Regions from separate parts of the Microbulbifer hydrolyticus genome, predicted to be linked through region 1. Evidence: predicted binding sites of a transcription regulator. Region 1 holds the regulator's gene; the other holds the start of a gene.
The links. The regulator sigma-54, encoded in region 1, starts transcription at its own class of promoters, with help from an activator protein. The targets are predictions, from matches to a motif close to TGGCACANNNNTTGCNNT.

Region 1 (4,532 bases):
TGCCGGCGGCAAGCAGCATCAGTGCCATAACACTTTTCCCATCCACCGCTTTGCCCTGGCAATGCACTTTCACTTCCGAAGAGAAGCGCGCACTGGTCTGGGCAAATTTACTTGCGGCGCGGGCGTGGAGCCCGAGTTTGTTAATGATGGTGATGCGGCTTTTTTGCATGGGCTGAATTCTTTGGGCTGTTCTTCTGCTTGCTCGGGACTTACTTCTGCTGCTCGCGGTGACGAATCTGGATATTTTCGAACTGGCTGGCGAAGGTCTTTGCGAGCTGTTCAACCATATACACCGAGCGGTGGCGGCCACCGGTGCAACCAATGGACACAGAGGTGTAGCTGCGGTTGCTCTGCTGATAGGAGGGCAGCCAGCGCTCAAGGAAGCGGGTGATGTCCCGCTGCATTTCTTCGGTCTCCTCGTGAGAGCGCAGGAACTCGGCGACCTCGGGATCCATTCCCGTCTTGTTACGCAGCTCCGGAATCCAGTAGGGATTGGGAAGGCAGCGCAAATCGAAGACCAGGTCGGCATCGACCGGAACACCGTGTTTGAAACCAAAAGACTGGAACAGGATCGCCATGCCCGGTGAATCCTTGCCCACCACGCGGGATTTCACCTGGTCGCGCAGCTGGTGCAGGCTGAGGCTGCTGGTGTCGATGACCAGGTCGGCCATGGATGCCAGCGGGGCGAGGAGCTCCTTTTCGCGATTGAGTGCTTCCAGCAGGTGCGTGTGACTGTCGCTCAGGGGGTGCTTGCGGCGGGTTTCACTGAAGCGCTGTACCAGAACCGGTGAGCGGGCATCCAGGTAGATGACATCGCAGTCGATACCACTTTCGCGCAGGTCGTTGATGACCTTGGGGGCCTGGCGAACATCATGCCAGAGGTTACGGGCATCGATGCCGAGCGCGAGCTGGGTGTTTTCCTGGGGAGGCTGTTCGGCGACTCGCCGGATCAGCTCGGGCAGCAGGCTCGCGGGAAGGTTGTCGATACAGTTGAAGCCAACATCTTCCAGCAGTTGCAGGGCCGAGCTTTTACCGGAGCCTGAGCGGCCGCTGATTATGACCAGTCGCATAGACAAGCACTCCTTGCTGATACCGGGGCTGATGTACCGCCGGGATGGCTAACTTGAGCACGGCCGGCAACGGGGTGCCGCCAGTACACGCGATAGCTATTATGCCGCGGCGGCGCTGTTTATGGCCAGTGCGTAGAGGTCGTCGCTGGTGGTGGCTTCACGCAGCTTTTCGCGTACGCGGCTGTCGCTGAACAGGGCGGCAATTTCCGCCAATGTGTCCAGGTGCTCCTGCTCGGAGTCTTCAGGAACCAGCAATGCGAAAAGCAGGTCAACCGGCTGGCGGTCGATGGCATCAAAATCTACGGCGGGAGAGGTAGTACAGAGAACGCCGATGGGCTGCTCACAGCCGGGCAGGCGGCAGTGGGGGATGGCAACACCCTCGCCAATACCGGTGGAGCCCAGGCGTTCCCGGGCTACCAGCTGGTTGAACACGGTATCGGAATCCAGATCGGGGTATTGTTCTGAGATCGCCTGGGCGATGTTGAGTAACAGCTTTTTCTTGCTGCTCCCCGCCAGATGGCAAAGGCTCAGGCGGGGAGAGAGTAATGCTTCCAATGTCATAACTTACTGATGATCTAGCGGTACAGGCCAGCCGGTAACCTGGGTTGTGTTACGACTAGCGGTGACTGCGTAACTTTTCTTTGTGTTTCAGCAGTTGCCGGTCGAGTTTGTCAGTCAGCGAATCGATCGCTGCGTACATGTCCTCTGACTCCGAATCGGCAAAGATATCCTTGTTTCCGTTCACGTGAACCCGTGCCTCGGCCTTCTGGATAAGTTTGTCGACGGACAGGATGACCTGGGTATTGGTGATCAGGTCATTGTGGCGGGAGAGCTTGTCCAGTTTGGTCTGGCAGTAATCGCGAATGGCCGGAGTTACGTCTACATGGTGGCCACTGATATTGATCTGCATGGATTTCTCCTCATCGGGTACAACACAATTGGGCTGCACCCCCGCACAGGGCGGCAACCCTACTAGGAAGTGCGCCAGAATGGAAGGATACACTCAATGTCTGGCTATTGGTTGCCCAGAAACTGACCGGGGTAGTGTTGAACAGCCCTATTTTGTGACTGATCTATCTATATCAGTCGTTTCCGCTCGCTGGAAGATGGTATACCCATGGACTCGCGGTATTTGGCCACCGTGCGGCGAGCCACCTTGATGCCCTGGGAGTCGAGCTCCTGGGTAATCTTATTGTCAGACAGGGGTTTGCGCGGCTGCTCGGCGTCGATCAGTTTGCGGATCAGGGCGCGGATGGCGGTGGAGGAAGCATCCTCGCCGGAGTCGGTGCTGACATGGCTGGAGAAGAAGTACTTGAGCTCGAAAACCCCGCGCGGAGTCAGCATGTACTTCTGAGTTGTAACCCTGGAGATGGTGGACTCGTGCATGCCGATGGTCTCGGCGATGTTGGCCAGTACCATGGGTTTCATCGCTTCTGGCCCCTGTTCGAAAAAGCCCTGCTGCTTTTCCACGATGCAGCTGGCCACTTTCAGCAGTGTCTCGTGGCGGCTCTGCAGGCTTTTCAGGAACCAGCGCGCTTCCTGTAAATTATCGCGCAGGTAGTTGTTGTCGCTGGAATTGTCAGCGCGCTTGATCAGTGAGGCGTAGGTATCATTGATGCGCAGCTTGGGCGTTGTTTCCGGGTTCAGTTCCACCACCCAGCGATGCTGCTTGCGGCTCACAATCACATCGGGCACCACGTACTGGGGTTCTTCGCCGCCAAATGCTTCACCTGGGTAGGGGGTGAGGGTCTGGATCAGGCGCATGACCTCGCCGAGCTGTGCTTCGCTCAGGCGGGTGCGACGACTCAGTTGGCGAAAGTCCCGTTTGCCCAGCAGATCGAGATGCTGGCCCACAACAGTTTGGGCCTGAGCGAGCCAGGGGGTGTGTTCGGGTAGTTGGCGCAGCTGCAGGAGCAGGCTCTCACGCAGGTCTCGGGCCCCGCAACCTGCGGGTTCGAGCTGCTGAATGGTCTTCAGCACCGCCTGCACTTCGTCCGTGTCGACCCCGAAGGCCGCAGCCATTTCGTCGAGGTCCGCGTCGAGGAACCCGTTGGGGGCGATGGCGTCGATCAGGGCCTCACCGATCAGTTTGTCGATATCGGTCAGTGGGGTCAGGTTCAGCTGCCACACCAGGTGATCCTGCAGGCTCTCTGAAGCGGCATTGCGTTGCTCGAGCGCATAGTCTTCGCCGTCGCCGCCGCTGTAACTGCCACTGGTGTAGATGTCGTCCCAGCGGGTGTCTACCGGCAGGTCATCCGGGATTTCGCTGTTCCATTCGCCGTCAGCGGAGGATTCGTTCTGGGCCTCGCGGGCACTTTCGCGCTCGGCGGTTTCCCGCTCCTGTCCTTCGGAGCTGGCGGGGGTGTTCTGGTCCTGATGGGACTCGCCGGCATTTTCATCGAAGTCCGATTCCAGCAACGGATTGCTGTCGAGTGCCGACTGGATTTCCTGTTGCAGATCCAGCGTCGACAATTGCAGCAGACGAATAGCCTGCTGCAGCTGCGGTGTCATCGTCAGCTGTGTGCCGAGTTTTAACTGGAGTGACTGCTTCATATGGGGGTTGCCGGCAGAAAAATCTGGCGTTGGCCCGCCGCGACAAATTTGATGCTTGAAGCGGCGGCGTAAAGCTCATTTCCTGCAGACTACCGCGGGGCAATTCGGAACACAAGGGGCGGGTTAAGCAATAAGCGTGCCGAAAAATTTTGAGACTCCGGTCACAGGGGGGTTAGGTATGATGACTGCCTAAAGAAAAGGGAAATGGGCAGATGAAAATACCTGAATCTGCCTAGATGGTGAACTCATGTCCCAGATAGACATCTTTCACTTGTTTGTTTTCTGCGACGTCCCTGGGGTTTCCGGAGGCGATAATATGGCCCTCACTGACGATATAGGCGGTCTCGCAGATGTCCAGGGTTTCGCGCACATTGTGGTCGGTGATCAGGACGCCGATACCCCGGTCGCGCAGATGGCGGATAATCTGCTTGATATCGTTGACGGAGATAGGATCCACGCCGGCGAAGGGCTCGTCGAGCAGGACAAAAGCCGGGTTGGTGGCCAGGGCGCGCGCAATCTCCACACGTCGGCGCTCGCCGCCAGACAGCGCCATGCCCAGGCTGTCGCGGATATGGGTGATGTGAAACTCTTCCAGCAGGGCTTCCAGCTGTTCTTTGCGCTGGCTCTTGCTGAGGTCCTTGCGAGTTTCCAGGATGGCGAGAATATTGTCGGCCACCGACAGGCGGCGAAACACCGACGCCTCCTGCGGAAGATAGCCAATCCCCTTGCGAGCACGGCCGTGCATGGAGAAGCCGGTAATGTCTTCGCTGTCGATCAGCACCTGTCCCGCGTCTGCCTGAACCAGTCCGGCAATCATGTAGAAGCAGGTGGTTTTACCTGCGCCGTTGGGGCCCAGCAGTCCAACGACCTGGCCGCTGGATACGCTCACGGAGACATCCTGGACGACTT
Region 2 (4,532 bases), 2.0 Mb from region 1:
GCCGGCTTCCAGCGGCAGGCGCCGGTAGTCCACTTCTACCTGTTGTTCGACGCCGAGGGCTCGACTCAGGTAACTGTGCTGTTCGCCGAGCCACTGGCGATGGTCGTGGGTGAGTTGTTCCAGGGAGCCCCGGCGAAGGCGGTAAATGCGGGAGTCGCCAAGGTGGAACAGGTGCGCTTCCCTGCTTTTGAAAATTGCGGCGCTGAAGGTGCATACATACCCTTTGTCCTTGTCGTAGCGGTAGGGGCTTTGTCGGGTCTGGCCATAGAGCCAGGCGTTGGTGGCCTTGAGCACTTGCTCGGCCGCATTTTGGACACTCCAGCCGTCGGACGTGCAGTAGTAATCGTCGAGAAAACTTTTCACCGCCGTTTCGCTGGCGATGGCACTGACGCTACTGCTACTGATGCCATCGGCAATGGCAAAGGCGGCTCCCTTCAGTCCCAGTTGCGGCTCCGGCGGCAGACGCGCGCCGCAGCTGTCCTGATTTTCTGTCTTTAAACCTGCGCTGGTATGTTGGCCGGCTTCTAGGGTGAGGGAGGTCATAGGTCGTATCGGGTTTCGTAGTTGCCGGTATCCGGAAAGTTCTGTGGCGGCACCGCTACCGGGTATAGCCTTGCAAGACACGTCGTGAACCCATCCATGGGGACTCTTCTAAAACGTCCCTGTTTTAGAAGGTCTTGCAAGGCTATACCCGGCATCGGCGCCTTAGCGGAAACTACTCCAGCTGTCCACAAAGGCCCGAATAGTCCAGGGGGCGATATCAGGCCAGCGCCTCTTTACCCGGCTTGGCGGCAGCAGCCGTCAGCTGACGCTTGGGCGCAGTTTTGTAGTGGGTGCTGTACAGGGTGAGACCGGTAAAGGCGAGGCCGCCTACCAGGTTGCCCAGTGCCGTGGGAATCTCGTTCCAGATCAGGTAATCCATTACCGAGAAATCGCCGCCCATCATGATCGCGGTGGGGAACAGAAACATGTTTACTACGGAGTGCTCGAACGCCATAAAGAAGAACAGCATGATCGGCATCCACATGGCGATGACCTTACCGCTGACATTGGTAGAGACCATCGCACCAACCACACCCATGGATACCATCCAGTTACACAGCATGCCGCGCACGAAAATCGTGAACCAGCCGGCGGTGCCGTATTCGGCGTAGCCCAGAGTACGTGCTTCACCCACGGAGGCCAGCTTGGTTCCCACAGCGCCCGGGTCGGTGTTGAAGCCCATGGTAAATACCCAGGCCATCATCACTGCAACGGTCAGCGCACCGGCAAAATTACCGGTAAAAACCAGGCCCCAGTTGCGCAAGATGCCGCCCCAGGTGACGCCGGGGCGCTTGTCGAGCCACGCCAGCGGGCAAAGTACAAAGACCCCCGTGAGCAGGTCGAACCCCATCAGGTACAGCATACAGAAGCCCACCGGGAACAGAATGGAACCAATCAGATGGGAGCCGGTGGTTACCGCGATGGTTACTGCGAACACTGCCGCCAACGCGAGAATGGCGCCGGCCATATAGGCCCGAACCAGGGTGTCGCGGGTCGACATGAAAATTTTGGATTCCCCCGCATCGACCATTTTGGTCACGAATTCGTTGGGAACGAGATAAGCCATAGTTATCACCTTGTTGAAGTTTGAAGACCGGTTGTCCACCTGTGCTGGCTAGCCGGTACGCGCACTGGTTAAAAATGCGTGTACCAGCTATTCCGGGGCACAAAAAAAGCGCCCACACAGTCCAGCCGAAGCCGGAAAGTGATGGACGCCTTTATCCAGTAAGTCTGTTTGTAAAGGGCCTTTAGCCCCGCAGGACTTGCGCAAACCCCCTGCACAAGATCCCTACATCAAAGTTAATAGCAATCTCGGTGCCAACTTTTATCCAGCGGCGCTATGGGATCTGAACGGGCGATAACGGGGCAAGAACTTATGTCGCTGGCGTAGATAACTACGGCGATGCACAGCGGCTGCACTGTCGCGGTGCATTTGCGCTGTGGTAGTGCAGGGGGCGTGGCCATTCATCGGCACCGGGATATTTTTGAGGGGGCATGTTCCCGGCTGGAATATTTATTGCTGGAACAGGGGTATCCACCATTCTTTGCCGGGAAGTGCCGTTATGCCCAAGCACAGTGAAGATGCAGAAAAATTCCTGCTCGCCGCCAAGCGCTCCGAAATCCGGGCGCTGGAGCGTCTGGCGGAGAGTTGTGAACTGGTAACGACCGTATCCGACCTGGTCCATCAGCTGCAACGGGAGCGCGGAATCAGCAATATCTACCTGGTATCCGCCGGGTTCCGTTTTTCCTCCCTGCGGGCAGAGCAGATGCAATTCAGCGGCAAAAGTGCCGATACCTTCCGGCAGTTGTTGCATGACCATTATCTCCAGGAGGGACGATGCAGCAATCCACGGGACATGCGCCTGTTGAACAGCATTGCCTACTCGTTACATGGCCTTGATGAGCTTGAGGAGCTGCGCCGGCATGTGGATGCGTTTGAAGTGAGTGCACTGGAGTCTACCGATGCATTCTGCCGCTTGATTGCCGGGCTGCTTTCGGTCGTATTTGAAGCCGCGGACGTCGCGGATGACCCCGAGGTGACCCGCCTGCTGGTTGCCCTGTTCAACTTTATGCAGGCCAAGGAGTTTTCCGGTCAGGAGCGGGCCTGGGGCGCTATCGGATTTGCGGGTAGCCAGTTTGACGAGCGCCTGCACCAGCGGTTGGAGCAACTACAGGATTGCCAGCGGCGCAGCCTGGAAGTGTTTCTCGAGTTTGCCGGGGATACCGAGCAGGCCCGCTGGCAGGCCATCGAGGACAGCGACGAAACACGCGACCTCAACCGCCTGCGTCGGGTCATTGCCGGATTGAGTAACGGCGAGCCTATTGCCGCAGAGGTAAGTGAAGTGTGGTACCAACTGGCCACCGCGCGTATTGACTCCATGCACCGGCTGGAGGACGCCATGGCAGCCCGCTTGCTGCGCGTGAGTCGCAAGCGGGTAGCGGATGCGCAATCGGAGTTGGGGCACCACTATGCACAGCTACAGAAAATGAAATCCACCGACTGGAGCCGCTTGCCGGCACTGGCGGTATTGTTTGACCCAGAAGTGCCAGGGTTATACGGCCGTGCGTCCACCGCCGGTGTACCGCCGCTGCACGGTCAGAGTCTGGCGCACTCGCTCTACGACCTGATCCGCTCCCAGGTGGCCCATATCCATCGCGTAAGTGAAGAGCTGGATGAAACCCGTCGGGCACTTACCGAGCGCAAACTGATCGAGCGCGCCAAAGGGGTATTGATGCGCAACTTGCGTCTTAACGAAGATGATGCTTATCGGACAATGCAGCAACGGGCGATGGAGATGAACCTGAAGCTGGCGGATGTGGCGGCGAAGATCATCGAGATCGGAAACCGGCGGGGAGCGCTGGATAGTGACGGGGGTAAATCCCGGCCGGCGGATGCAGCTCGCGGCGGCAGTCCGGCTTAAAATGCGGGGTGGCCGAATATGGCCCCGAGAACGTTCTTCAGAACGCGCGCAGGGCAAGGTACCAGTTAAGCAGGGTATGTGGCGCGGGGGTATTAAAAAACCGTTGCAGGATAAAACCACTGGCAAAGGCAACACCCATTGCCACCGGCAATGGGATTTTTTGTGTCTGCGCCAGAGCCTGCACGCGCTGCTGTTCCAGCAGGCTGACCGTGCTGCGCCGTTGAAGATCTAGATCCTGTCGACACTGTTCAATCTGTCTGTTTAAAGAGCGCAGTGACATCGTTGAGCGCCTCTCTTGCCTGCTTTTTGCTTTCTTCAAAGCCGAGTAATTTGCGAAGGCTGTTTATGGAAAGTCCCAGCCCACCAATAATCAGTAATTGCGACACCATAAAAATGGCGAAGCCGATATACACGGACTGAAAGAAATAGTAGCCGAGCAGCCCGAGCCCGGCACATACGCTGACAATCAGCGCGATGGCCAGGAAAAACAAAAACATCAAAAGCAAGACAATGCGCTTGCCGGCACCCAGCGTACGCTGGAATTCAAGGTGTACAAGGCGGGTGAAGTTTTCAGACCAGGCCGTGGCCAGGGTCATGGTGGCTTCGGCGCGTTGCATCAGCGCATCAATATCGGATCCGGCTTTTGCTGCGGTGTCGGTGGAATCGGTGTGAGAATATTCCGAATCGTAACGGCTGTGGCTGCGGGAACCCGCAGCCGTTTCGGGGGACTCATCCTGAAATGCCGCACGCCCGTCATCGGTAGGTCTACCGTGCGGATGCTTACCGGGTTTGTCAGGTCCAGCCATTCAGTCATCCCCTGCGTCGTTTATATGTGAAGTACAGTCGTGAAGTGATCGATTTGTGTGGCGCGGGATCACTTCAGGATTTTCGCGATCAGCCAGCCCGCCGCAAAGGCGCAGCCAACACTGACAAGCGGATGTGCCTTGATGGAGTTTTCAGCCCGCTCTGCGACGTCATGAGCACGCTGTTTACCGTGTTCCATTGACTGATGGGCCCGGTCTTTTACCTGCCCCGCGGTCTCACGAGCGCGGGTCTTTACCTGCTCCG

Region 2: a site for sigma-54 is predicted at 1,846-1,863, ahead of GTQ55_RS04595 (formate/nitrite transporter family protein). Genes of this name have one in related genera too.

What each region holds. Positions count from the first base shown of each region.
Region 1 is NZ_CP047491.1:3,098,310-3,102,841, reverse strand. Features, by position in the region: gene GTQ55_RS13320 (HPr family phosphocarrier protein) at 1-169, opposite strand, end outside; gene rapZ (RNase adapter RapZ) at 210-1,070, opposite strand; gene ptsN (PTS IIA-like nitrogen regulatory protein PtsN) at 1,170-1,631, opposite strand; gene hpf (ribosome hibernation-promoting factor, HPF/YfiA family) at 1,687-1,980, opposite strand; gene GTQ55_RS13300 (RNA polymerase factor sigma-54) at 2,148-3,623, opposite strand; gene lptB (LPS export ABC transporter ATP-binding protein) at 3,856-4,532, opposite strand, start outside.
Region 2 is NZ_CP047491.1:1,095,126-1,099,657, forward strand. Features, by position in the region: gene GTQ55_RS04590 (bifunctional protein-serine/threonine kinase/phosphatase) at 1-543, opposite strand, end outside; gene GTQ55_RS04595 (formate/nitrite transporter family protein) at 761-1,609, opposite strand; gene GTQ55_RS04600 (nitrate- and nitrite sensing domain-containing protein) at 2,106-3,464, shown strand; gene GTQ55_RS04605 (hypothetical protein) at 3,502-3,744, opposite strand; gene GTQ55_RS04610 (hypothetical protein) at 3,713-4,270, opposite strand; gene GTQ55_RS04615 (ElaB/YgaM/YqjD family protein) at 4,339-4,532, opposite strand, start outside.